2 regions of the Cytobacillus sp. Hm23 genome follow, and region 2 is predicted to be linked to the other one. Evidence: a T-box and tRNA genes for the amino acid it is inferred to sense, from the RefSeq annotation. Region 2 holds a T-box; the other holds one or more tRNA genes.

Region 1 (11,718 bases), on a different contig from region 2:
GAAGTTAAGCTCTTCAGCGCCGATGGTAGTTGGGGGTTTCCCCCTGTGAGAGTAGGACATTGCCAGACTTATTATTCCACAGTAGCTCAGTGGTAGAGCTATCGGCTGTTAACCGATCGGTCGCAGGTTCGAATCCTGCCTGTGGAGCCATTTGGAGAGTTGTCCGAGTGGTCGAAGGAGCACGATTGGAAATCGTGTAGGCGGTTAACACTGTCTCAAGGGTTCAAATCCCTTACTCTCCGCCACTTGGTTTATAAAATATGAAGCTATTTGAATGTCTATTGGCCCGTTGGTCAAGTGGTTAAGACACCGCCCTTTCACGGCGGTAACACGGGTTCGAATCCCGTACGGGTCACCACGGAGGATTAGCTCAGCTGGGAGAGCACTTGCCTTACAAGCAAGGGGTCGGCGGTTCGATCCCGTCATCCTCCACCATAAAGAACATCTTAAATTCCCATTATCGCGGGGTGGAGCACGATCGAATTCTCTTCCTTGAGGTAGCATCAGCGTACCGATTGATAAGCATTAAGAATAAGCTTGAAGAAATCGGGACGGAGGCGCAAACAATGCGCATAGAAAAACTAATTAAATTCTTATTATCGCGGGGTGGAGCAGTCTGGTAGCTCGTCGGGCTCATAACCCGAAGGTCGCAGGTTCAAATCCTGTCCCCGCAACCAAAGAAAAAATGTGGTCCCGTGGTGTAGCGGTTAACATGCCTGCCTGTCACGCAGGAGATCGCGGGTTCGATTCCCGTCGGGACCGCCAGTATTGAAAAAAATTGGCTCGGTAGCTCAGTCGGTAGAGCAAAGGACTGAAAATCCTTGTGTCGGCGGTTCGATTCCGTCCCGAGCCACCATTTGAAAGATATATGCTATACAATGGAATTAAGCCGGTGTAGCTCAACTGGTAGAGCAACTGACTTGTAATCAGTAGGTTGGGGGTTCAAGTCCTCTCGCCGGCACCATATAGTCTTTTCAATGAGTTGGAGGGGTAGCGAAGTGGCTAAACGCGGCGGACTGTAAATCCGCTCCCTGAGGGTTCGGCGGTTCGAATCCGTCCCCCTCCACCATTCATTATTATAGGGGCATAGTTTAACGGTAGAACAGAGGTCTCCAAAACCTCCAGTGTGGGTTCGATTCCTACTGCCCCTGCCATTTTTAATTTATGGCGGCTGTGGCGAAGTGGTTAACGCATCGGATTGTGGCTCCGACATTCGCGGGTTCGATTCCCGTTAGTCGCCCCATTTAAAATGAACATATTTCTAAATAGTGCATATAGTTTATAGTAGAAGGTTCTTTATTGGGCTATAGCCAAGCGGTAAGGCAACGGACTTTGACTCCGTCATGCGCTGGTTCGAATCCAGCTAGCCCAGCCATTTGCGGAAGTAGTTCAGTGGTAGAACACCACCTTGCCAAGGTGGGGGTCGCGGGTTCGAATCCCGTCTTCCGCTCCAATTTTGGCGGCATAGCCAAGTGGTAAGGCAGAGGTCTGCAAAACCTTTATCACCGGTTCAAATCCGGTTGCCGCCTTTTTCACCTAGTCGCCGGGGTGGTGGAATTGGCAGACACACAGGACTTAAAATCCTGCGGTAGGTGACTACCGTGCCGGTTCAAGTCCGGCCCTCGGCACCATTTATAGTAATTGTATTTGCCGGTGTGGCGGAATTGGCAGACGCGCACGACTCAAAATCGTGTTCCTTCGGGAGTGTCGGTTCGACCCCGACCACCGGTATTTAAAAAGAACTTTGAAACGTTGATATATCGAACATTCAGACGATGACTCATGCGGAGTACATCGTCTTTTTTATGTGTCACTCCGCACGATTTATGCACTAAAATTTGGAACTTACTGGAATACATAATTAAGTACTATATTAACGAATTAACCACGTATAAGCCCATAAATCCGATGAAAAATGTTAAACTCGTTGGTGATCTCAAAACCATTGTCGCTACGTTAAGCGTGAAACAATTAAATGAGTTATTCAATCAACCGGATTTAATAACGTTCACTGGCGTCAGAGATTATATGTTTATGCTGTTGTTAGATTTGTTTTCTGAGGAAGTAAAGGACAAGCATCGGAATTTTTCTCTGTTAAACAATTTGAAGAAGCGTTATTTTAAAATCGAAATTATTTGTAGAAAGAGGTATTAAGGTGAAGAGAAATTTACTTCCTGCATCTATTATGTTTTTAGGATTATGTATTGTTTTAAGTTCGTGGCTTATTTCGCAATCTTTAAAGTCAAATCAAGCGAATGAGTTACAAAATAAATATGATTTTAATAAGATTGCTGGTGACTTCTATATCATAATGGATAAACAGACAGGAGAGATTTGGCGTAAAATCGGCGGAGATGATTGGGAGAAACTAAATTCAATAAATGATATAGAGAATTAATTATAAGTCTAAACCGCCCAAGTTTTATTTTGGGGCGGTGTTTTTTTTACTATTTACATACTCCAAAAATTATCATAATCCACGCTGTAACCTTCCTTTTTAGCGCCTTAATAATTTTACTTGCCGTTTTCATATTCGGCTTGAAACCATCGTTTTACTAAGCCTTGTAATAGTCGGTCTTGAAGCGACAGTTAATTTCGCCATTTTAACATGTGTGATATCTTTTCGATCAAGCCATTTTCCGAATTTACTTCTTGGTTTATCCGAACACATAAAATTCCTCCTCATATCTTTTTTGCCATTCTCGTTTAAAAAGTTAGTTTTAAACAAGAACAAAATGAACATAATGGACAAGCACAACGAGGCGGATTAACTTACGATGAAATAGCCGAAATGGTAGGTATCGATGTTAGCTCGTTAAGACGTTGGCGTAATGATGACCTTTTAACGAAGAATTGAAGAAGCAAGTTATGCAAAATAGTGTCAAGCATTTGCCGGGTATTATGTGGGACGACGATAACGCTGCGATGTTTAGGACGTTTATGCAAAGTATGTGGTTACTGACGGAGAAAGTTGAGGTTGACTCGAAGGACGGTAACAAGATGTTGAGTGTGTCGGATATTAAAGAGAAGATCAAGCGGTTTAAGGGCGGTAAAGAAGAGGCTGAAAAGAGGTAACACTTATCGATAGAATATTAGACATAGAAATAAGAAGATAATAGGAACGATTTCAAGCGAATGAAAGTGTAGTTGTTTTGTTTTATACGTCCAAACACTGTTATAAATATCGGCATAATATACCGTATTAAACTGTGATAGCGGAGGTAGAACGATGAGTCAATATAATAAAGTGAGTACTTGTTGCGGGAGTAAAATCAAGGAAGGAAAAACGTGTGATTGTCCGTGTCAATTGCTCGCGGATGTTATAAGTTCTCAAAATGATGGTTTAAATAGTACGGATAATAATAGAGCAGAAGTATACAACGGTAGAGCAGTTGGAATACGTGGTAAGGCAGAGTTAAAAGATGGTATAACCAATCCTACTGGGATGGGTGAAGTAGTTATTAATTTTACTTCAAATGGTATTATACAGCCTATAACCCTAAAATTAAATGGTATTGGCAGCATCTCTAGTAAAATCTTTTCATTCCTAAATGTAACCAAAATAGAAGTGATAGTTATGAGTGGAGTGGACCTAAATGTACTTGTATCTACCGATGGAATGACAGAGCTATGTAGATAAGCCTGCAAGCCTAACCCTTTCGAATTAATTCGAAAGGTTAATCGTATGCAGTGTTTTAGTGTAGTAAAGCGTAGGTAGATCAAGCGGTTGAAGGGCGGTAAGGGTGATGACGAGTAAGACTATTGCTTATGGACTGCGTAGAGTCATTATTAATAAGTAGGGACTCGGAGGGATTACAATCGAAAATAAGCGTAGTTGTTTCATTTTATACGTCCAATCACGGTTATAAATATCGGCATAATATACCGTATTAATCTGTGGTTGTGGAGGAATAACAATGGGTCAATACAAGAAAGTAAGTACATGTTGCGGGAGTGCTACTGGTAAGGATAAAACGTGTGATTGTCCGTGTTTATTGATTGTAGATAATATTATTACTTCAAACATCAATATGAATGCTACAACTAATAGTACAGCTGAAGTATACAACGGTAGGCCAGTTGGATTGCAAGGTGAGGTGGTTTTAAACGAATCAGGAATAGCGGATATGGGTGAAGTAGTAATTAATTTTACTTCAAATGGTATTATACAGCCTATAACCCTAAAATTAAATGGTATTGGCAGCACCTCTAGTAAAATTTTTTCATTCCTAAATGTAACCAAAATAGACATAGTGGTGTTGAGTGGACAAAATTTAGAAGTAGGTGTAACTTGTGATGGAATGACAGAACCATGTAAAAGAGGAGCTATAGGGTACGGAAGTGCAGTTGAAAAAGTAACGCAATGCGATTGTCCTTGTCAGCTACTTGCAGATGATATAGGTACCACAAATACTGGCTTAAATAGTGTGACTAATAATCTGGTGGAAGTATACAACAGCAGACCTGTAGGATTTCACGGTGAGGTTGTTTTAAGAGAAGATCAAACAGACCTAGTCGGTGTAGCAGAGGTACTTATTAATTTTACTTCAAATGGTATTATACAGCCTATAACTCTAAATTTAAACGAGGTTGACACTAACGATCACAAAATGTTTTCATTTTTAAATGTAACTAAAATAGACATAATGGTTTTGAGTGGGGAAAATTTAGCTGTAGATATAGATATTGATGGAATAACAGAACCGTGTAGTTAGGTCTGCAAGCCGAATTCGGCGCGAGGTACCTCGAACACTTTCGCATCAAAACGATAGATTAATCGCATGCAAGATTTAAGCATAGTAAAGCGTAAGCAACGCGCTAGAAAGCGCATGATACCAACGATGTATAAAATAACGTATATTCGATAAATTTATACGTCATATCAACGTTTGTGAATGCGTGTTGGTTCCGATAGTAATTATTATATAAACTAGATTTGCATGAAGGATACACTGTTATTCATAAAACGGAGCGTTGTCGCAAAGGGTAAACGGTTGACCCCCAAGCGCCCCGATCAGAACCAGCTTATCTGACGGAGAAACTATACGGATATTAAAAATCACTTTGACTTTAACTCGCATACATTGTAAGAAACGAATTAAGGAGGTCGGTACAGAATGGTACTGGCTTATGTCGTGAATGCTAGTCCCTCTAATGTTTCCGTTATTGATACGAAAATACACTCAGTAATAGCTACCGTTTTGGTGGGGCAGGGGCCTGATAATATTGCGATTTCACCTAACGGGAAACTGGCTTATGTTACTTTCAGTAGATCTGTAGAAACTGGTGTGTCAGTTATTGATACTAAAACACATTCAGTTATTGCAACTATTCAAGTAGGAGGTTCGCCTGAAGGAATCGCTTTTACACCTGATGGAAAGCTTGCCTATATAGTAAATGGTGTTAGTGAAAATGTATCGGTGATTGACACAAAAACTCATTCTGTCATTGCAACAGTCCCGGTAGGCAGCAGTCCGGAAGCTATAGCCATAACACCAGATGGGAAACTAGTTTACGTGAATAATCGTGATGATGTTGGTGATGTTTCTATTTTATCGGTTATAGACATCAAGACTCATAGTGTAATAGCGACAATCACTGTTAGTAATGATCCTAGAGCAATTTCTTTTACACCCGACGGGAAATTAGCTTATGCAGTAAATCAAGATGATGCAAATGTATCAGTCATCGATACAAAAACTCACTCTGTTATTGCAACTATTGGAGTGGAAGAAAACCCGATTGATATAAAGTTTACTCCGGATGGGAAACTCGCATATGTTGTAAATGAAGGCGACGATTCCGTAACTGTAATTGACGTGAAAACGCACAATGTTGTCGCTACGATTCCAATAGCTAATACGGGAGACAGTCCAAGTAATATCGCGATATCACCTGATGGAAAACTCGCTTATGTAGATACTAGAGACGGAAATACAGTTACGGCTATTGATGTAAAATCACAATCCAAAATTGCTACAGTTCAAATAGATGATAACCTCCGTTTCGTAGAGTTCACTCCGGACGGAAAATTTGCTTATGTTGGTAATGAAGGTGATGCAACGGTAGGTGTCATTGATGTAAAAACGCATTCAATAATCGCAACTGTCCCAGTTGGCTCTAATCCAGTTGCTATCGCTTTCACGCAGCATTAATATAACCTGCTTATTCTAAAATGATGCTCGCCATCAATTGGCGGGCTTTTTCGCGTGTATTAAAACAAAATGGAGGACGATCTTATGACGTGGGAAAAAGGTGAATGGCTCGATTATCATGAGCGACAACACAAAATTGAAGAAATAAACGACATTATCACGTTAATTGACGCTGAATATACCTCAGCCGAAGAAAGCAACAACGCGTTCGCATCTTACGAAACCAATCGCGAAGAAATGGATGAAGGTGCCGACGTGCTTTGGGCGGACGTTCACCCATTGTACAAGCTGATGAAATGAAAGTGGGACAACGGGTCTAATGAGTTTAACACCTAATATCGAAACAACCCAATCGACTAGGAATCAATGATATTTGTGCCGAGCACCTTTACGTATTGGACGGATACCACATCGAGTTTAGATTATAACTCAAAGCAATTCCTTATTACGATGAGTGTTGACTTTGCGGTGGGTAAAAAAAAGGCGACTACACGGCGATAGGTGTTGTTGCGAAGGATAAAACAACGAACCCGTATTACGTCATTGATTCGTGGGGCGAACGTGTTAAGCCCAACACATTTATGAAAAAAATCAGCCTCACTACATAGCAGCCCAGGAACAAATGGGGTAAGAACTCTTCGTCGATAAGCTGAAAGAGGCGCTAAGAAATGCGAATTACCGGGTACACTCACGAGTCCATAAAATTTAGCAAGTCAGCGTAAAGAGCTTCGAGTCGAGGTGATGTTGCCGAATAATTGAAAGCGGAGGCATAAAGTTTTCAAACAAATCATGTCTTATTACTCGAACAGTTCGAACGATACGGAGCGGGTGAGCAAGACGACTCAATTGAGGCAGTTGAGCAGGCGATTTCAATATCGAAGAAAGTAAGAGCTCGAGTAATGGGAAAGCCTGCGTGGTTGTTCTTATTCGTTATTTTTCTGTTTTTCTAATAACCTATCAGTCTTAGCTGATAATTTATAAAGATTCTCACTTATTTCGTTAAGCAGATATATACCTCTAAATAAACAACCGATAATGATACCAAAAGCGATAATTGCAGAAAAAATCGTGCCAGTAAAAAAGATGAAAAGATAGCTTAATATTGTAGTTAAAATTATTATAAATACCAAATACACATTAAAACCCCCTTACAGTCTATTAATTATATTACTTAAAGAAAGGAGGCGGCGCAATGTTCGAAATAGGTAAGCAGTTTCCACCAGCAGGCGACGTTGAACGCTTAGCAAATTATAAGCGAGGTAAATCTTTCTTTGACGGCAAGCAACACGAAGTCTATCAACGTGCTTCTGACCTTTCTTATCGCAAATGGAAAAGTTAGGTATCGTAGTGAACATCATCGATATACTTTGCACGAAGCCAGCCGATTTATTAATCGGCGAGCCACCGAAGTTTGAATTCGGGAAGGATAGCGAAAGTGTTGCCCAAAAAGCAATAAATCGCATAGTTGAGGAAAATGATATAACTCGGCAACTACATGAACTCACTGTCGGAAATGAGTATCGTGGAGATGCGTGGAATAAAACGTATTGCAATGTGAGCAAAGATTTATCAGCGATTTCCGACGATTTGGTGAAACAGGAACTCAGCCCCAAGCCAATTATTGAAACGGTACCGCCATGTTATATTTTCCCTGAGTTAGCAAACGGTTCGGAAAAGAAATTCAAGACGGTTAACATTGCGTGGGTTGAATATATTTGAGTCTAAGCGCGAGGAAGTGCCGTAATTGAACGTAGAAAAGCATGTGAGAGATGCCCGAACAAGGAAAATTGGAAAGAGAAGCAGAGCGTGAGTATTATCCCGTTAAAAAGCCGATGGTTGATGAATATATGTTAACAGAATGGGAAGAACGAATTTACCTAGCGATGGAATTTAATTACACGGTTTCATTTAAGACGTGGGATGACGGCGTTATTTCGATAGTAGTTATTTCATCGATGATAAGGCGAGGCAGTACGTTGCTGATACTCATACGGGATTTAAGTGTGTGAAATTTAGCGAGGTAGTTGGCGCTGAAGTAGACGTGTATGCGGAGTGAGATTGGGCTCTTTTATAGAGCGTTTTTTCTATGGATATAAATGGTCAAAAAAAAAGTAAAATTTTTTAAAATAAACTATTGCATAATTCGACATATCCTGTTAAGATTATATTCGTCCCAGTTAATGAGTCGTAAGCAATGAACATTCAACGATTGACTCATCGTAGTCACAACGGGATTTTAAACGATATTTGACCTTCATAGATTCAAAATCGTGTTCCTTCGGGAGTGTCGGTTCAGGACCGACCACATGTATTACAATTTCATATGCGGGTGTAGTTTAGTGGTAAAACCTCAGCCTTCCAAGCTGATGTCGTGAGTTCGATTCTCATCACCCGCTCCATACATACTAATCACAACGCAGTGTTTCGTTCAAAGAAAACGAAGCATTGCGTTTTTATTTTACAATAAGTTAGTATGGTGGTATTAGATTTGTTTACTATGTACGAACTGTTTTTAAACATAAAGGAAATTATATATACAACAATGGGGAAGGGGGGGTATTAATGAATATCCAAGCTTTAAAGGATGAAATAGTAAATTATGCACATTCCATTGGAATAGACAAAATTGGTTTTGCTAGCACCAACGTGTTTTCTCAATTAAAAGAACGATTACACGAACAACAAATGCTTGGATACCAATCGGGATTTGAAGAGAGTGACATTGAAAAAAGGACGAACCCAAGATTATTATTACCAGAAGCAAAATCAATAATATCCATTGCGCTAGCGTACCCTTCAAAAATGAGACATGCACCTCGAAGTACGAAAGATGAACGTAGAGGAATTTTTTGTAGAGCTTCATGGGGTAAAGATTATCACCATATTTTAAGGGAGCGTTTGTTAAAGTTAGAAAGCTTTATCAAAGAAAGGGTACCTAATGTAGAGTGTAAGTCTATGGTAGATACAGGAGAACTATCTGACCGCGCAGTAGCTGAGCGAGCAGGAATTGGCTGGAGTGGGAAGAACTGTGCAATTATTACACCAGAGTTTGGATCATTTGTTTATCTAGGTGAGTTAATAACAAACATTCCATTTGAACCCGATCAACCAATAGAAGAACGTTGTGGATCTTGTAATAAGTGCGTAGAAGCATGCCCGACTGGAGCATTAGTTCAAGGTGGCCAGCTGGATTCATCAAAATGTATTGCTTTCTTAACCCAAACAAAGGGATTTTTAGATGGTGAGTATCGCATGAAGATTGGTAATCGTCTATATGGATGTGATACATGTCAAATGGTTTGCCCTGAAAATAAAGGAAAGGACTCTCACTTTCATTTAGAAATGGAACCAGACCCAGAAATAGCAAAGCCACTATTAAAGCCCTTATTACAAATAAGTAACAGAGAGTTTAAAGAAAAATTTGGCCATGTATCTGGATCTTGGAGAGGGAAAAAACCAATTCAAAGAAATGCCATCATCGCGTTAGCACATTTTAAGGATGAATCTGCAATTCCGGATTTATTAAAGTTAGTTACTGATGATCCCCGTCCTGTAATACGTGGGACTGCCGTATGGGCATTAGGAATAATCGCTAAACATGATATTTTGTCACAGCTTAATAAAACTAAAGAACAAGAGAATGATCCAGATGTTTTAAATGAATACGAAAAATTATTTTATTCTCATTCATAATGAATGCAGTCTTCTACTTTTTTGTTATCTGGCTAATAATTTATGCTTCACCACATATGGTAGTAATGAAGGCTTATAGGTGGTGATTATTTGAAACAGAGCATTCATTTATTAGTGAAAGATAGGATTGACTGCTATGTAAATAGAAACAGCACGAAATTCAATGTTCTTAGTGAAAAAGAACAACAAGCACTCAATAGAAAACACGATCTTTGTAATAAGAGATCAGTAGAAGTGTTAAAATGCAATGTTAAAGGGAAAATACTTGGAAAAAAACAAATTGCAGGCAGTACGAGTATTAATTATGTCTTACACTATAGAAGTTTGATGAAACAGGGAGATTTTTTTTACATTGAAGAAATTTGTGAACATAGAATTGCTTCCTTTCTGTTAAATGAACTTATTAATGATTGTGAAGATAATAATTTTGTAAGTAAGCAAGAACATGTACCTTTGGATAGAAATCAATCTGATGTAACGAGAAAAACATTTCAATATGATCGGCTAGAAGCTGTTCGATATGCTGAAACTTGGTGGAACAGTTATAATGTAAAGTATAAAAAATTTGAAGTAGATTGTACAAATTTTGTATCACAATGTTTGCATGCAGGTGGAGCTCCTCTAGTTGGATATCCTAATCGTTCAAATGGGTGGTGGATGGCAGGGAATAGTTGGAGCTATAGTTGGTCTGTAGCACATTCATTAAGATGGTATTTATCAGGTTCAAATGCAGGTTTACGTGCAGTTGAAGTTGAATCTGCAAAGGCTTTATCACAAGGAGATATTATATGCTACGATTTTGAGGGTGATGGAAAATTCGATCATACGACGATAGTAGTTGCAAAAGACAAAGAAAGTTATCCTTTGGTTAATGCACATACGGAGAATAGTAGAATGAGATACTGGTCATATGAGGACTCTACTGCTTATACCCCTAATATAAAATATAAATTTTTTCATATTGTTGGAGACAGCTGATTTTTTAAAATTTTGGTATAATAATATAGAATTTTATGTTTGAGGTGAGATAATTTTGGGAATACATGTTGTACTATATCAACCAGAAATACCAGCTAATACAGGAAATATTGCTCGCACATGTGCTGCAACTGATACGACATTACATTTAATCCGCCCATTAGGGTTTTCAACTGATGACAAGATGCTTCGTCGGGCAGGACTAGACTATTGGCAATTCGTAAATATTCATTATTACGACTCATTACAAGAAATTTTTGATAAGCATGAAAATGGACATTTTTATTTTATTACGAAATTCGGTAAAAAGGCACATACAGACTTTGACTATAGTGGTCAAGATACTGATCATTTTTTCGTGTTTGGTCGTGAAACGAATGGTTTACCAGATGAAATAATTAAAAACAATATGGACTATTGTTTACGTTTACCTATGAATGATAATGTACGTTCATTAAACTTATCAAATACAGCAGCAATTCTTGTGTATGAAGCATTACGTCAACAAGAATATCCAGGCTTGTCGTAACAAACAAAAAATGACCTTCACAGTTATGTTGTGGAGGTCATTTTTTAATTGGCTGATTTTATGAACATAGACTTTGGTACGTATACATATAACATTCGAACGTATCTTTTCATAAATACCTAGCTGTGTCAGTTAACTTACGAAAAGAGCCTTTTAATTAAACTTGAAAGGTATTGTAATATGTCCTTTCAAAAAAATTAATTTTTAGCACCTGGTTTATCATCATACCCCGATGTAAATATTGCTGATAAAAAAGCAACCATGACAAGTAAAATTAGAACTAAACGCATTAGTATATCCTCCTTCAGTACTATAAATGTGCCTATAAACTTACGATATTTTTATTATAACTTATCAGACAAG
Region 2 (11,718 bases):
GTTCATTTACCCAACAAGTTTTGATTTTCAGTTTTCTTATTTGTTTGTCATTATGAATTGTCCACATCTATTTGTCAATAGCTATCAGTTGATTTTTTTTACCGCATTAACGCGTTATCATATCTAATTATTTGAATATAATGACAAGTGAGAGGAAAACATGTAAACTATGATACATAGTATATGATTATTAAACTCCTCATGTTAAGGGAGCTATCAAATTGTAGGTTAACAGCTGGAAAATGATTATATAAATATAATTGAATATGAAAGGGTGAAAATTATGGAGCAAATTTTAAAATTAACTGTACCAACACCATTTCCAGTTGGTGATGTTAATATGTATCTCATAAAAGGTGACAGCTTAACGTTAATAGACGCTGGAATTAAAACAGAGGAAGCATGGAATGTTTTTAGAACTCAATTAAATGAATACGGCTATCGCCCAGAGGATATTGAGCAAGTTGTTATTACACATCATCATCCAGATCATGTTGGTTTACTAGATTATTTACCTGCTGATTTACCGGTTATTGGTCATCCGAAAAATGAGCCATGGATTAGTCAAGATAAGGAATACTTAACGCAAAGGGAATCTTTTTTTACATCACTTTTTTTTCAAGCGGGTATAGATCCAGCCTATATGCCTCTCATCGCGAAAATGAAGCTGTCTCTCCGCTTTTCTTGCACTCGGTCATTAACAGGTGAAATTATTCAAGGTGAAACGATTGATGGTTTGCATGAATGGAAGGTTATAGAAACACCAGGGCATGCCCAAAGCCATATCGTGCTTTATCGTGAATCAGATGGACTGTTAATTGCAGGTGATCATTTATTAGCAGCTATTTCACCTAACCCGCTGCTTGAAGCACCTATGTTTGGTGAGATAAGCCGTCCAAAACCTCAATTACAATATAATGAGTCAATTAAAAAGCTACTTGATATTGATATCTCTTATGCTTTTACTGGTCACGGAGAAGATATAGAAGATGCACATTCGTTAATTCTTAAACGCCTTGAAAAACAAAAAGAAAAGGCATATTATGTGCTAGACATGTTAAAGAAAAAACCTATGACTGCTTTTGAGGTGTGTAAGCAGATGTATCCTTCTGTTTATCAAAAGGAGTTAGCTCTCACAATGTCTGAAGCGTTTGGGCAATTGGACTATTTAGTGGATATCAACGAAATTGTAGTCGATACATCAAGCGAGCAATGGCTATATTCCGTTCAAGTTTCTAAAGTGTTGTAACGTGAACAAGTTGTAAGTGTTTAATGGCTAACGGTTCTAGGACCAGTTAGCCTTATTTAAATAGATGGCTCTTATGCTAAACCTCTATATATTGTTTTAAATTTTTTATCTTCAATTTGTACTGCTAATTCGTGTGTTGTTTCTTTCTCAGACCTCAGTGGGTGTGAATAGTGAATAGGTAGCTTAAACATTAAAACGTATATATTTTAACAATTTAGTGTATTTTAGAAGTAAATATTTACAAAAAATGCTTGCACTGATACTATAAAAAAAACTAAAAATTGTAATCGCGACGAAGAGAAGAGTAGATAATATTAATTCTTTACAGAGAGCTCCAACTGCTGAAAAGGAGTAAGAATTATTTGTTGAACCAAGCCTCAGAGTATCGCATTGGAACTTATTTTAAGGGATAGTGTGACAGGTGCTCCTGTTATAGAGCTAGGGTATAAGTATTAAATTTTAATACCGTACCTGAAGAGGTTAATATGGTGACATATTAACAAACTGGGGTGGTACCACGATATATAATCTCGTCCCCAAGACATAACTAGTCTTGGGGGTGAGATTTTTTTTGTTGAACCATTCAAATTTAAATTTAGGAGGATAGAAAATGAGTGAGAATAAGATAATTACCAACGGTTTTATAGATAGATTAATCGAAGACGACTTAATGGATGGTACTTTTAATAGACCTATTTGTACAAGGTTCCCACCTGAGCCAAATGGATATCTTCATATTGGTAGTGTTTATGCTATTCATACAAACTTTATGGTCTCTCAAAAGTTTAATGGGAATTTTAATCTACGCTTTGATGATACAAACCCTTTAAAAGAGGATATTGAGTTTGTTAATGCAATTATTGAGGATATTAATTGGTTAGGCTATCGCCCAGGTAATCGAGTATTTTATGGGTCAGACTATTCTAATGAAATTTTTAATGCTGCTGTTACATTGATAAAAAAAGGTAAAGCTTATGTTTGTGACCTTTCTCCTGAAGAAATTACAAATTATCGTGGTACTTTAATTGAACCTGGAAAAAATAGTCCATATAGAGAAAGAACTATTGATAAAAATTTATCTTTATTCTTAAAGATGAAAAAGGGTGAATTTCCAACAGCTTCTAAAGTATTACGAGCAAAAATAGATATGGAGTCGCCAAATATCAATTTAAGAGACCCTATCTTATATAGGATCATTCACAAAAACCATTATAGAACGGGTAGTGATTGGTGTATGTATCCGATGTATGATTTTGCACATCCAATTCAAGATTCAATAGAAGGGGTTACACATTCTCTATGTTCCATAGAATTTAGAGACCATCGTCCGTTATACGAATGGGTATTAAGTGAACTCGATGTAAAAGAACCACCGAAACAAAGAGAGTTTGGCAGAGTAAATCTAACAGGAGTTGTAACTAGTAAAAGATATTTAAGAGAGCTGGTAACAGAAGGGTATGTAGATGGATGGGATGACCCGAGATTACCAACAATAAGGGGATTAAGAAGAAGAGGAGTTACTCCAGAAAGTATCAGAAAGTTTATAAATGAAATTGGTTTTGTAAAACATCAAAGCACTGTTAATTATGCAATGCTTGAAAGTATCGTTCGTAACGAACTGAAACCGAAAGTGAAAAGTGTTATGGCTGTCTTAAATCCTTTAAAGGTTACTATTACGAACTTTGATGAAAATAAGAAGGAAATGCTATCAATTGACAACAATGTAGAAAATCCTAATTTAGGAAAGAGAGCTGTACCTTTTTCAAGCGTAATTTATATTGAAAAAGATGATTTTATGGAAGTGCCCGTAAAAGGTTTTAAAAGGTTAACATTGAATTCAGAGGTTCGATTAAAGGGAGCCTATTTTATTAAGTGTAATGAAGTTATAAAGGATGAGACTGGTGAAATTATTGAACTTCGTTGTACGTATGACCAAAAAACAAAAAGTGGAACAGGTTTTACAGGCAGAAAAGTAAAGGGTACGATTCATTGGGTTTCAGCTCTACATGGTGTAAAAGCAGACGTTATATTATATGAGAAATTATTCGAGAATGAAGATATCGTAAAGGACAAAGAGAAAACATGGATGGAAAAAATCAATCCGAATTCGAAAGTGATTAAAAAAGACTGTGTCATAGAACCTGCTATTAACAACTCAAAGATTGAAAGTAAGTTTCAATTTTTCCGTCATGGTTATTTCAACGTAGATAAAAATTCATCAGCCGAAAAGTTAATTTTCAACAGAATTGTTGCATTAAAAGATTCTTGGAAAAGAAAATAGCAAGAAAATAATCCAAGTGATAAAATTACAATATCAGTAAACGTCTAATAAACTAGAAACTACCTCAATTATTAAGGCAATCAATATTTATTTTTGAAAAGAAAAGAATTGAAAATGGTTTAGTAAATGTTCGATCCTATCAGGTGTATTAATGCATGTGAAAATACAATGCTTGTCTATAGATAAAAAAACTTTTAAAGGCTACAATTGATAAAACCGTCATATAAAAATAAAATGAACAAATATGTCTCTTATGGAACTTAATTTTTGCGGGGGAGAAGTATGAATACACTATTAAATAAAAACATCGTTATTACAGGAGCTTCCTCAGGGATTGGTGAAAAAATTGCTTTGAAGGTGGCTGAGATGGGTGCTCGCCCTATAATGCTAGCTCGATCTGAAGACAAATTAAGAGAAATTTCATCATATATAAATGAAAAAGCTTCAGTCGATAGTCTGTATCTTCCACTTGATGTAAGTAACTTAGCTCAAGTAAAGGTAGTTTTTCAACAAATTTATCAACAAGTTGGACATATAGACATTCTCGTAAATAACGCTGGATTCGGTATTTTTGATTCATTTATTGAAGCAAATATGGATGATATTGAACGAATGTTTGCGGTAAATGTACTTGGGTTAACGGCTTGTACGAAGGAAGTGCTACCTTCTATGGTAAGCAATAACTCGGGGCATATAATAAACATTGCATCTCAAGCGGGCAAATTGGCCACACCTAAATCTAGTGGTTATTCAGCTAGCAAGCATGCAGTCATCGGATTTACAAATAGTTTAAGAATGGAGCTTGTTAAAACAAATATTCATGTTTCAGCAGTTAATCCCGGACCAATTGAAACAAGTTTTTTCAATACTGCTGATAAATCAGGTAATTATGTGAAAAATGTAAAAAAAATAATCTTGAAATCAGAGTATGTGTCTGAGCAAATCATAAAATTAATGATTAATCCTAAGCGAGAGTTAAATTTACCTAGATGGATGAATGCTGGTAGTGTTTTGTACCATTTATTTCCTAGAGTTTTTGAGAAATTTGCAGGAGTATTTGATAAGAAATAACATTAGTTAATGAAGGGTAATTGAAAAATTACACATCAAAACAAACCACCGATATGAACGGTGGTAATTTGTCTAAGTGTGCTTAGTTAAGGTTTGTGAAGTTTTGGAATTGAAAGTAATTCTCGTATCAGTGTTACAGTAACAGAATATTGACGCTATAATGTTCCAGTATTATTCGTCTGGAAAGGTGTAGTAGTTATGCATCTTTCTGAACAAGTAAAATTCCAAGATATACTACACCTATCGTCAATGGAGGCTCCTCCACTACACGAAGCGGTTACTTCAGTAACATTTCTACGACAAAAAGAAAAACTTTGATTTTGAGATATAATTAAATCTTGTGTGAGTATTTCTGTGTTGTTTGAAAAGATACGTATAGTTGCGGTTTGGCAAGCCCCGTTATCAGCAGGTCCAGCGGGGTTATTACCCGTGGCAGAAATTGTTCCACTTAAAGAACCTTGTGTGTCTCCAGAAAAAATCCGGAATTCAGGGTCCGTACAAGTTAACGTAGTATCACCTTGCATGTCACTAATAAAGGTAGGACAGTCACAACAAGATGCCTTCTCTGTAGTAGTTACTTTAGTGCTACCACAGCATGAGGATGTAGTATATTTACCCATGTCTTAGCCTCTTTTCTTAGTTTGTCTAGTGTATTTTATTCTTGATAATTAGTAATGATTGGGCGTAAGAGTAAAAAAACATTTTGAAGGAAACTGAATCTGAATTTCAGTTCAAATACGATAAACGAGCACCTTTATTTTAGCCGTTCATCCTTATGAGGGTTATTGGACAGGGATTGCTCTAGCCTGTAGCATTACTTCCAATAGAATTTAACCTTATTGGATAGTCAATAACTCTTTGAAACTGATTTTATACTCCATAAGTAAATTACTTCAAGATTATTGTCACTAGTTCACACAAAGTGACTAGGGAGTGAATATTTAATCATTTGAGTAGTTATTTTATATATCTAAGGAAGCTTTGCTCATGTAGAGAAGGGTTTTTTTTTGAATGGAAAGATCATAAGTAAGTAACTTGACATCGTGGTGATCTAGCTCAATAGAAATTAGTATACATAGTACAACTTTAATCGGAATACATTGAGCATAAATAGAGTTGGAAGAAAAAATCGAGGTATTACTTTTTAGGAGGAGTCCGTCATTGAAAATGCTTGTTACAGGGGGAGCTGGTTTTATTGGAAGATGGGTTGTTAATCAGTTATTATCAGATCACCACAAAGTGTGGATAGTGGACGACCTATCAAACGGTAGAATAGAAAATATTCAAGAGTTTATCGGAAATGAAAATTTTATAGAATTTGTTCATGGGGATATTAAAGACACTACTTTATTAAACGAACTCTTTCAACAAAAGTTTGATCTTTGTTATCATCTTGCAGCAAGTATTAATGTACATGATAGCATTGAGTACCCAGCTATAACATTTAATAATGATACTATTGGAACATTTTACATCCTTGAACAATGCAAAAAGCATAGTGTGAAGCTTGTTTTTATGAGTACATGTATGGTTTATGAACGGTCTTCAAGTGACGAAGGTATTAATGAGGCACATCCAATTAAACCAACTTCGCCATATGCAGGAGCAAAAATAGCAGCTGAAAATATGGTGCTATCGTATTATTATGCATTTGGTCTTCCCACAGTAGTTGTTCGCCCGTTTAATACGTACGGTCCTTATCAAAAAACAAATGGCGAAGGTGGGGTAGTCACAAAATTTCTGCAAAATAAATTGAATGGTCAAAGCTTACATATTTATGGTGAGGGGAACCAAACGAGAGATTTCCTTTACGCAGATGACTGTGCTCAATTTGTTGTTGAAGCGGGATACTCTACTCAAGTAAATGGAGAAATTGTAAATGCGGGATTCGGGCATGATATTTCAATAAATGAGTTAGCAAAGATGATTGTTGATAGTGATTATTCTATGATTCAACACGTACCTCATATACATCCTCAAAGTGAAATTGAGAAACTATTATGTAATTATGATAAGGCAACACAACTATTAGGGTGGGAACCGAAAGTAAGCTTAGAAAAAGGAATAAGAAGAACTGAGGAGTGGGTTAAAAGTAGGTTAAGTTAAAGATATAATAAATTTTGGCAAGAAGGTGGATTAGTGGTTATTTTCTGCTAACTTCAAATGTCGCTCTCAATTTTTGTGATACAGTGTTACTTCTACAAATAAGAGATCACTTCTTTATATTCCACATTTTTAAAAATTGCTTAATTTCTACATCACTATAGAAGTGCTTTACAAATCTGGAATCATATATCTTATCAAGTTTTTTGTCACAGAAAACAATGCACTCTCGAAATTTAAGATATGCATTATAATATTCCTTTTGTGAAGCTAGATTTTCAAGTTGAAGGTCGAAATATTTTAATCCTAAAAATTGCTGAAACGCCTCTGGAGCATTTTGGTTTAAATTCTCTAACCTTAATAGCAAAAGCTCTACGTTATTGTGCTTATATATTTTGTAACCTTTTTCTACAGAAAACTCATTTGCAAAAACATCTATCCCAAACACTTTTTTCATTTCTAAGTCGAACCAAGAATCAAAACTCTCAAAAGGAGACTTAGTTGCTTCAACATCGAAATATTTGCATAGCAAATCTTCAATTGTTATCTTTCCATCTTTATATCTACTATTGAAATCCTTATAATGTGTATTAATATTCTGAAAGAACCAAGCTATACTTTGGGAAACTGGCTCTCTTATTAAAGTTATTATTTTCCAATTTTTTTTTTGATCATCTATATATTGGTTTAGAAACTGCGCTTCTCCATTTGGTTTAAAACCTTTGAAATGATAATTTCTAGTGGTTTCACTTTCTAATCCTAGCTCAGTCATATAATGGACATCATACAGATCAAAAAAATTTCTCAAAGATTTTTTTATTGTTTTTGAACCAACCTTCCCCATAGTGTATAAGACGATGGTGTAACCATTTAGTAAGTTTACTTCTTGGAAATATAAGTCATGTAAGTTTAAAATCTTTATATTTTTATAACTCCTATTTGATAATAATTTTACTATTTCTTTGGCTACTATATAGTGTTCAACAGAGACAATGATATAAGCAGGGTCTAATTCTTTAATTTTATCTAAACTGTGTATTTTTATTCCACTAATCTTACTATTTTGCTTTTCTACTGCACGGTCTATAAGACCTACTATATTTTTTTTCATTTCATTGTTTATACGACAAACAATATGTTCTGTAGTTCTCCCAGCTCCGTATATGGCAATTGTATTTTTTTCTAAAACTTTAGAAATAGCTTTTGACATCAAATCATATTTAATTATCATTTCCACCACCAATCAAGTCATGATGAATAACAATCGTTTTTTATATTTATTTCACAAACCAGACTCTTATAAATATATTTCACCTTTTCTTTTTTTAACTCATTTTATTCAACATTAATTTGAACTATGTTTAATAGCTCTAATTTTTGAACTATATTGTTAGATAACATAGGCCAACTTTAACTTGAATATATTGAATGTAGAACTAAGTAAAATTATTTAATGGGGTAAAAACAAAGGGAGAAAAAATTGTGAATCAGAAGGGCAATGATACAGGAATGGTTTCTATGATAAAAATATGAACAGGTGGGACTTTATTGGAAGAAAAAGAGGCATTAAAACAAGTGTATTCACATATAGCTGAAACCGCATATTCACAAATAATGAGAGAAGATTTTCATAAATTCAAGGGCGTAAGAAAGATTTTTATAATTAGGTCTAGTAGCTTGGAGGTATTTAGAAATTTTATTTCATTGTTATTTAGCATAAATGAAAATACATTTGTTTATGTACTTTCACACGCTAGAGATAAAGAGGAAATTACTGATATATGCAAAGGCAGATGTGAGGTAATTGAGTACTCTGGTAATAACACTTACAATGTTGATGTCCTTAAAAATCAAATAAATTATATAAAGAGCCTGAATATTAATGAATTTTGTATGCTTTTTAGTAACCGTCAAGGTATTGGTTATGAAAATATATGTGAAATTATGCTCAGTTTAACTGATAAAAATTTTTATGCCTACAATAGTTATGGAGAATTATTAAATATAAAAGGGCCTTCTAAATATTTTACATCATTAAATGCCATTAAAGCGTTAAGTGAATGGTATTGGGAGAAAATTGATAAATGAATATATATTATTTGCGAAAATATTTGTTGATTTACTTCAACAAGTTTTTTTATAAATGCCGATAAGTAAATACAATATAACAGTATTCTTATAATGACAATAAGTTGTTGTGCTAGAGATAAGCATCATAGATTACTGCTGTTGAATCAGATATTTGATTTCTAATAAATGGTTGTTTTTACCAAGATATAAATATAAGAGTGGAAAAAAGGAGTGATTATCTATTGTAAAAATAGGTATAGATACAAGGGTGTTAGATTATCAACAAAGGACTGGTCTAGGTAGATATACTATAAATTTAATCAAAAAATTAGTAAGAGGATACGAAGATCAGTTTGATTTTGTCGGTAGTTTTGAACACCTCAATAAAGTTCATACTGAGTTGCCCCATTATGACTTTGAATATGCAAATAAACTTATGGCCTTAATTGGGAATGTATATGATTTAGACCTAATATTCTCGCCTTTTTTTCCAATACCAGAACATAGAAATTTTAAAGGGGTATTAACTATTCATGATTTAATTCCATTAAAGCTAGTAGAATGCTATAAAGATACGCAAGTTTATGAATTGATGGACCAATATATTCGAAATACAGTAAAACATATAGAACATATCATTGCAGTATCAAATCATACTAAAAATGATATTATTGAGTTATTTTCGGTAGAAGAAGAACGAATTACTGTTATACATCCAGGGCTAGATAATATATTTTTGTCAAAACAAGAAATAAACAACCACGATAAAGTAAATCTATTCAATAAATATAATATAGATAAACCATATATATTATCTGTATGTTCATTTGAACCTCGAAAAAATCTCGATCGTATTTTAAGTGCATATGAAAAACTAAGAGATTCACATCATGAACAAATAGGTTGGGTTTTAGTAGGAGGAGGTTTGTCGTTATATGCAAAGCTTCTCTCTAATATACAAAATAGCAAATATAATAGTGATATCGTGATTACAGGGTACATTCCTGATCAGGATCTTCTAACATTATATACAAATGCAGAATGTCTTATCTATCCCTCTTTATATGAAGGGTTTGGTTTACCTGTTATAGAAGCAATGGCATGTGGTACACCGGTTGTGATATCAAATAGTTCTTCATTAAGGGAAGTTGGTGGTAATTTAGCTGTCTACTGTAACCCTTATAATGTGGATTCTATATTTAAAGGACTAGAGGAAATTTTGCTTTGTGAAAAACGAAAACAAGCAAATGAATTTAAAAAATGGGCATCTCAATTTTCTTGGGAGAAAGCTGGTGAACAAACTAGAAATATTCTATTTACCATTGCAAATGGGAGGTAACAAAAAATTATGAGGGTATTGGAAATCATCCCATTTTTAATAAGTGGTTCTGGAAAAGTTGTAACTACATTATCTTTAGAACTAAGAAAATATTGTAAAGTAACTGTGGCAACTTCAAGACCAGTTGAACAAATAAAGGATTGGGATGAATATGAAGAAATATTAAAGAAAAACGATGTGCCTATTATAAAAGTTGACTCCTTTAAGCGTGATTACAAAAGTATGTGGATGGAAATTATATCGTTGACAACTATTTTAGATCAATTTGACCTTGTTCATGTGCATGCTGGATATCCAGCGTTCTTAGTAAATATGGCTAAGGAACTTTGCGGTAAAAACATTCCAATTGTAGCAACATTCCACAGTTGGAATGTTAATAGGCCAGCATGGATGAACATAGCTGATGGATATGCATTTAATATGTGTGATGAAATATATACAATGTCATACTATTGGAAAGAATTTCTAGAATTTAACATGAATATTGATAAGAACAAATTAGAGGTTATCCCTTGGGGAATTGATGTGAAATATTGTGAGAATATTCAGTTGAATAAAAAACTAAAAATATTATATTGTCAGAGCGATGAATTTTGTTTTGTTACTTTAGGACGTATAGAAGAAAGGAAGGGGATATTACATTTAGTTAAATCTTTTAAAAAAGCGTTAAATCAAATTAAAAGAGCGAAATTAATCATTATAGGTGAAATTGCTGAACAGGACTATTATGAGAAAGTATTAAATGAAATTCAACGAAGTGGTATACAAGAACATGTTGTGTTTACTGGTATGCTAAAAAATCCTCTAGAATTAGTTAAGTGTTGCAATGTTTTTGTGTTTCCTACACTAAGTGAAGGTCTAGGTATTGTTGGGCTAGAGGCGATGGCTCTTCAAGTCCCTGTAATAGCCTCTTATACAGAAGGTGTTCAAGATTATTTACGCCCAAATATTAATGGAATAGGGGTGAAACCAGGGAATATAGATGAACTTGCTGATGCATTAATCTATTCATATGAGAATTACTATAAATTATCGGAATTAACAAAAAGCGCAAAAATGACTGTAAAGAAGAAGTATGATATTAACGAATGTGTCAGTAAATATGTAAACACAATTAGAAGACATAACCAATAACTATTCTCAACACTCTTTAATATGAATAAGAACTATTGCTACAATTTAATTCTATGAAAACGCTAGTTGCTTTCACCATTAGTTCATATTTTCAATCGGATTTATCGAAAGCATATAATTTATTTAAAATAACGGAATAAAGTTTAATCAAGACAGTCTATTAAGAAGGAAAACATTCGTAACAAAAACATTCTAATATCTGTGACTGAAATTGCCGTTAATTTACGAGATAAATTGTACTTAGTATTCTAAATTCAAAGAATGTTGACTTGAATGATTTTGTTAGTATTCTCTCTTCAATATTGAAAATCATAATGAGAGTAGGGGAATAAATGCATCACGTATTACTATCAGGAGGATCGGGGAAACGGCTGTGGCCAATATCTAATGATTCAAGATCAAAGCAGTTTTTGAAGATATTAAAAGATGACAATGGAAATGTAGAATCAATGGTTCAGAGAGTTTTACGTC

What was found. The T-box of region 2 lies ahead of ACSVDA_RS04815 (glutamine--tRNA ligase/YqeY domain fusion protein). A T-box ahead of a tRNA ligase gene usually reads a tRNA of that ligase, here a tRNA-Gln.
Region 1: it encodes a tRNA-Gln, which carries the amino acid that the T-box ahead of ACSVDA_RS04815 (glutamine--tRNA ligase/YqeY domain fusion protein) is inferred to sense. The anticodon was not compared.

The regions. Positions count from the first base shown of each region.
Region 1 is NZ_JBPXRQ010000048.1:272-11,989, forward strand. It holds rRNA gene rrf (5S ribosomal RNA) at 1-68, shown strand, start outside; tRNA gene ACSVDA_RS21140 (tRNA-Asn) at 76-150, shown strand; tRNA gene ACSVDA_RS21145 (tRNA-Ser) at 154-245, shown strand; tRNA gene ACSVDA_RS21150 (tRNA-Glu) at 284-358, shown strand; tRNA gene ACSVDA_RS21155 (tRNA-Val) at 360-435, shown strand; gene ACSVDA_RS21160 (hypothetical protein) at 468-623, shown strand; tRNA gene ACSVDA_RS21165 (tRNA-Met) at 601-677, shown strand; tRNA gene ACSVDA_RS21170 (tRNA-Asp) at 690-765, shown strand; tRNA gene ACSVDA_RS21175 (tRNA-Phe) at 781-856, shown strand; tRNA gene ACSVDA_RS21180 (tRNA-Thr) at 889-964, shown strand; tRNA gene ACSVDA_RS21185 (tRNA-Tyr) at 985-1,069, shown strand; tRNA gene ACSVDA_RS21190 (tRNA-Trp) at 1,081-1,154, shown strand; tRNA gene ACSVDA_RS21195 (tRNA-His) at 1,168-1,243, shown strand; tRNA gene ACSVDA_RS21200 (tRNA-Gln) at 1,301-1,375, shown strand; tRNA gene ACSVDA_RS21205 (tRNA-Gly) at 1,379-1,453, shown strand; tRNA gene ACSVDA_RS21210 (tRNA-Cys) at 1,459-1,529, shown strand; tRNA gene ACSVDA_RS21215 (tRNA-Leu) at 1,543-1,631, shown strand; tRNA gene ACSVDA_RS21220 (tRNA-Leu) at 1,650-1,731, shown strand; gene ACSVDA_RS21225 (hypothetical protein) at 1,909-2,154, shown strand; gene ACSVDA_RS21230 (hypothetical protein) at 2,156-2,398, shown strand; gene ACSVDA_RS21235 (hypothetical protein) at 2,528-2,671, opposite strand; gene ACSVDA_RS21240 (hypothetical protein) at 2,950-3,075, shown strand; gene ACSVDA_RS21245 (hypothetical protein) at 3,230-3,640, shown strand; gene ACSVDA_RS21250 (hypothetical protein) at 3,918-4,715, shown strand; gene ACSVDA_RS21255 (beta-propeller fold lactonase family protein) at 5,118-6,155, shown strand; gene ACSVDA_RS21260 (hypothetical protein) at 6,240-6,455, shown strand; gene ACSVDA_RS21265 (hypothetical protein) at 7,079-7,291, opposite strand; gene ACSVDA_RS21270 (hypothetical protein) at 7,348-7,494, shown strand; gene ACSVDA_RS21275 (hypothetical protein) at 7,482-7,874, shown strand; gene ACSVDA_RS21280 (YolD-like family protein) at 7,925-8,164, shown strand; tRNA gene ACSVDA_RS21285 (tRNA-Gly) at 8,481-8,554, shown strand; gene queG (tRNA epoxyqueuosine(34) reductase QueG) at 8,718-9,848, shown strand; gene ACSVDA_RS21295 (amidase domain-containing protein) at 9,939-10,826, shown strand; gene trmL (tRNA (uridine(34)/cytosine(34)/5-carboxymethylaminomethyluridine(34)-2'-O)-methyltransferase TrmL) at 10,882-11,355, shown strand.
Region 2 is NZ_JBPXRQ010000005.1:58,322-70,039, reverse strand. It holds gene ACSVDA_RS04820 (MBL fold metallo-hydrolase) at 284-1,249, shown strand; T-box leader at 1,533-1,790, shown strand; gene ACSVDA_RS04815 (glutamine--tRNA ligase/YqeY domain fusion protein) at 1,860-3,530, shown strand; gene ACSVDA_RS04810 (SDR family NAD(P)-dependent oxidoreductase) at 3,813-4,601, shown strand; gene ACSVDA_RS04805 (hypothetical protein) at 4,757-5,221, opposite strand; gene ACSVDA_RS04800 (dTDP-glucose 4,6-dehydratase) at 5,763-6,707, shown strand; gene ACSVDA_RS04795 (putative capsular polysaccharide synthesis family protein) at 6,814-7,935, opposite strand; gene ACSVDA_RS04790 (hypothetical protein) at 8,253-8,792, shown strand; gene ACSVDA_RS04785 (glycosyltransferase family 4 protein) at 9,043-10,113, shown strand; gene ACSVDA_RS04780 (glycosyltransferase family 4 protein) at 10,123-11,247, shown strand; gene ACSVDA_RS04775 (sugar phosphate nucleotidyltransferase) at 11,580-11,718, shown strand, end outside.